2 regions of the Kocuria sp. TGY1127_2 genome follow, and region 1 is predicted to be linked to the other one. Evidence: riboswitches for the same ligand, from Rfam matches in the RefSeq annotation. Region 1 holds a riboswitch; the other holds the start of a gene.
What was found. A riboswitch is a leader RNA that binds a small molecule or an ion and turns the genes downstream of it on or off. The one in region 1 is predicted to bind S-adenosylmethionine.
Positions count from the first base shown of each region.

Region 1 (2,199 bases):
GATGCTCGCTTGTGGGGGCGGCATCTTGGGGTTGGGGCTGATCAGCGGACATGAGCTCATTCCTTAAGGGAGATTGCGAAGGTTCTTCAGTCCACCCTAAAACAGTCGCTCGCTCGCGATGCGCGCACCCTCCGCCAGGGACTTGAGCTTGGCTTCCGCGATTTGCGGATGAAGACGTCCACCGAGGCCGCAATCGGTGCCCGCAATGACGTTCTCCTTGCCGACGACCGAAGCGTATTGCTCGATGCGCTGGGCCACGAGTTCGGGATGTTCGACGACGTTGGTCGAGTGGGAAACCACCCCGGGGATGACCAATTTGCCCTCGGGCAAACTCACATCCTCCCAGGCTTTCCACTCGTGGGCGTGGCGGACGTTCGCGGCTTCGAAAACGTAGGCGCCGGCGTTAATAGTGAAGAGCGAGTCGATGAGGTGCTGGATCTCGATGTCGGTCGTGTGGGGCCCGTGCCACGAGCCCCAACACAGGTGGAATCGGATTTGTTCTTCAGGTATTCCCCGCAGGGCATAGTTCGCGGCCTCAATGGCGAGCTGATTGAACCGGAGATACTCCTCGATCGTCGGTTCCGGAACCAACTGGTCCCATGCTTCGGCGATCGAGGGATCGTCGAGCTGGACGATGAATCCCGCGTCCGTGATGGCCTTGTATTCCTCATGGAGAACATCCGCCCAGGCGTAGATGAACTCTTCGTCGGTCGCGTAGTGATGATTTCCGATGCGTGAGGCCGAGCCGGGGGAGAGCGAGGCGATGAACGCCTCGGATGCGCCCTGTTGAGTCACGGCATTTCGCAGGTTGTTGATGTCCGCGGCGACGGCGTCCTGGCCTTTGTAGGTCAGCGGCCCGGTCGCGATCGGGAACTCGGCATCAGGGTCGTTGCCCAGGTCCAATGACTCATAGAAGTCTGCGAACCGGTTCCAATCCCGGCGGACGGCAAAGCTGTTGTAGCGTCCGTTTCCCGGGGTCTTGAGGATTTCCCGGAACGAGGTGTCACCGACAGTTTCGAGGCCACCGGTCCGGGCGAAGGAGTAGTGCCACCACGCGCCGTAGTCCACGTCACTGGCCATCGCGTGACCGTATTCGCCGTCGTTGACGACGTCGATTCCCCACTCGACTTGTTTCCCCACGATCTCGTGGACCGAATCGGTCAGTACGCGCTGGAAATCGGGTTCGGAAATCTCACCCTTGCCGCGTTGTGCGTTGGCTTGGATGAGCTCGTCCGTGCGGGGCAGCGAACCCACGTGGGTCGTGCGGATGCGGTCGGAACTGTTCAGCATGTTTCCTCCATCGGTCTTGGCGTTAGCACCGACGAGGGTCGGGCCTCGTGGGTTGCTGCGGCGTCGTCGAGCCAAGTCTCTCGGCCGCTCGGGATGGTCCTATTCCTTGGCCCACTTTTCCCGGAATGAGCCCGGGATTCCAACGCAGACGAGCCAGTCACGGCTTGTGACACGGTATTTCGTGTGTGGTGCCTGTTACGTGATTGTGACACTTGGGGTTATCGTGTCGAATGCGTCTTTTGTCGATGCAGATCACTACAGCCTGTAGTCGTGACCACAACAGGGTGGTCGTGACTGGCGAGTGACCAGTTGATGCAACACCGACGCCGCGCGCTTTTCCTCTGGCTTGCCCGCCTCGCACAGGCGAACCGTCGGCCCCGCGGTGTCACGAAATCTAGAGGAACCTATGACTCAAACGCCTCAACAGCAGGCAACGAAATATCCGGAAGAAATGGCCTATGAGCAGGAACAGGCCGGACTTCAACAAGGCTTGGGGCCTCGACAGCTCCAAATGATCGCCATCGGAGGAGCGATCGGCACCGGTCTGTTCCTCGGTGCCGGAGGACGCTTGGCCAGCGCCGGCCCGTCCTTGTTCTTGGACTACGCGCTCTGTGGACTCATCGCGTACCTGATCCTGCGTCAGCTGGGCGAGTTGGTGGTTCACCGGCCTTCGTCAGGCTCTTTCGTTTCTTATACGCGCGAGTTCTACGGTGAGAAGGCCGCCTACGTCTCCGGGTGGATGTACTGGCTCAATTGGGCAACCACGGCCATCGTGGACTCCACGGCCATTGCGATTTACGTGCACTGGTTCGGTCAGTACAGCTCGTTCATCGACGCAATACCCCAGTGGTTCGTCGCGCTCTTTGTGATCGTGGTCGTGGTGATCATGAACCTGATCTCGGTCAAAGT
Region 1 is NZ_AP022834.1:2,605,681-2,607,879, reverse strand. Features, by position in the region: gene sake_RS11620 (PTS glucose transporter subunit IIA) at 1-52, opposite strand, end outside; gene sake_RS11615 (cobalamin-independent methionine synthase II family protein) at 97-1,290, opposite strand; SAM riboswitch class I at 1,295-1,390, opposite strand; gene sake_RS11610 (amino acid permease) at 1,697-2,199, shown strand, end outside.

Region 2 (2,199 bases), 430 kb from region 1:
TTCGAATCCGACGATCGCGCCCACCCCGTTCGGAGCGTATTTCTTCCCTCGCTCGTACCATTGCGACGATTCGAGCCCCGCATAGTGCACTCGGGTGACTTCGGGACGCGCTTCGAGCCACCGAGAGACCTTTAGCGCGTTGTCGACATGGCGTTCCACGCGGAGGGACAGGGTCTCCAGGCCGACGGAAATATTGAAGGCGTTGGTCGGTGAGATCGACGAACCGAGGTCGCGCAGAAGCGTGACACGAGCACGCAGGATGTAGGAGAGATTGACTCCGAAGACCCCGTTTGGCCCCAAGTCCTCGGCGAACACCAAGCCGTGATAGCTCGGATCCGGCGTATTGAATTGCGGGTATCGCTCCGGGTACTTCGAGTAGTCGAATCGACCGGAGTCCACGATCACTCCGCCCATGCTGTTGCCGTGGCCGCCGAGGTACTTGGTTGCGGAGTGCACGACGACGTCGGCACCCCACTCGAAGGGGCGCACCAGGTATGGGGTGGGAACCGTGTTGTCCACGATCAGCGGTACCCCGACCTCGTGGGCAAGGTTCGCGAGAGTTTCGATGTCGAAGACGTCACTGCGAGGATTCGGAACGGTTTCCCCGTAGAAGGCTTTGGTATTCGGTTTGACCGCCGCGCGCCAGGCCTCGGGATCGTCGAAATCTTCCACGAAGGTCGTTTCGATACCGTATGCACCCAAGGTGTGCTTGAGGAGATTGTACGTGCCGCCATAGAGGCTCGGGCTGGCGACGATGTGGTCACCGGCCTGCGCCGTATTGAGGATCGCGATCGTGATGGCCGCTTGCCCTGAAGCCACGAGGAGCGCTCCGACGCCTCCTTCGAGGGCAGCAATGCGATTCTCGACGACCTCCTGGGTCGGATTCGTCAGGCGTGAATAGATGGGACCGAGTTCTTTGAGCCCGAAGCGGTTTGCGGCCTGTTCGGCGTTGTCGAACACAAACGATGTGGTCTGATAGATCGGAAGAGCCCGTGCACCGGTTGCAGAATCGGGCTCTTGGCCCGCGTGAATCTGTTGTGTCTCGAACTTCCATCCCTGCGGGCTGGAAGGAGTCGGAAGGCTGTGAGAGGCCGTGGTCATATTCTGCTCCTGTTGAATCAAGGGCATGGAGCGACCGATCGTCTCGCAAAAGCGAGCACCCGGGTCGACCCGGAACCCTCTGGTTCACCGGGGAATACGAGTCTCACTCTTCGTGACGACCGGGCACACCGCGCCCGCGCTTGTGATCGCGTTGTTCGCGATCACCAGGTCCTCACCCAGGGCACCCCACCGCGGTTGGAGGGTTGCCGGCCAGCAAGCTGGGGCTTGTCACTGGCTCTCTTGACCCATATCCAGGTTTTCCTACGGCCGACCGACACGTCAAGTAGGAGACGGAAACTACGCTTACATGAAACGCCGTGACATTTATGACGCGGAGTGGGCCATTGCGTAATCTGGCTCATGGCCCGCTCCGCCAGGACGGGGCGCATGCATCGTCGAGCTCTCGAAGGACTGCCTTGAATCAGGAACAGGACCCCTCAGATCAAGTTACCGAAACTTCGCGCGCGGACGACGTCGTGCTCGGCGGGGAATCTGCGCTCAAACGCGGGCTGACTCTGCGACATATCCGGTTCATTGCGTTGGGTTCGGCTATAGGAACCGGGCTGTTTCTCGGCTCCGCGGACGCGATACAGTTCGCGGGCCCGTCGGTCCTGTTGGCTTACATCGTCGGTGGCGCCGCGGTATTTATGGTCATGCGTGCCATGGGAGAGATGGCCATGGTCCACCCCGTTCCGGGTTCCTTTTCGGAATACGCGACTGAATACCTTGGCCGGTGGGCCGGATTCGTCACCGGGTGGAGCTTCGCATTCGAAATGGCCCTGGTTGCGGTCGCGGATGTCACGGCGTTCTCCTTGTACATGCGGTTCTGGTTCCCGGACACGCCCAGCTGGATCTGGATCGTCTCGGTCGTCGCGATCATCATGGCCATCAACCTGACCAAGGTGAAGGTTTATGGGGAAGTCGAGTTCTGGCTGACGCTGATCAAGGTGGGCGCCATCGTTGCGATGATCGTGGGTGGGCTCGCGCTGATTGTCTTCGGCATCCAGCTCCACCAGGAAGTCGAGCCGTCCGTGACCAATCTCTGGGAGCAGGGCGGGTTCTTTCCGAATGGGTTCTCCGGCTTCCTCGCGTGCTTCA
Region 2 is NZ_AP022834.1:2,171,767-2,173,965, forward strand. Features, by position in the region: gene sake_RS09820 (bifunctional o-acetylhomoserine/o-acetylserine sulfhydrylase) at 1-1,101, opposite strand, end outside; SAM riboswitch class IV at 1,233-1,347, opposite strand; gene sake_RS09825 (amino acid permease) at 1,578-2,199, shown strand, end outside.
Region 2: it holds a riboswitch for S-adenosylmethionine, as region 1 does, so the genes downstream of both, sake_RS09820 (bifunctional o-acetylhomoserine/o-acetylserine sulfhydrylase) here and sake_RS11615 (cobalamin-independent methionine synthase II family protein) in region 1, are expected to answer to the same signal.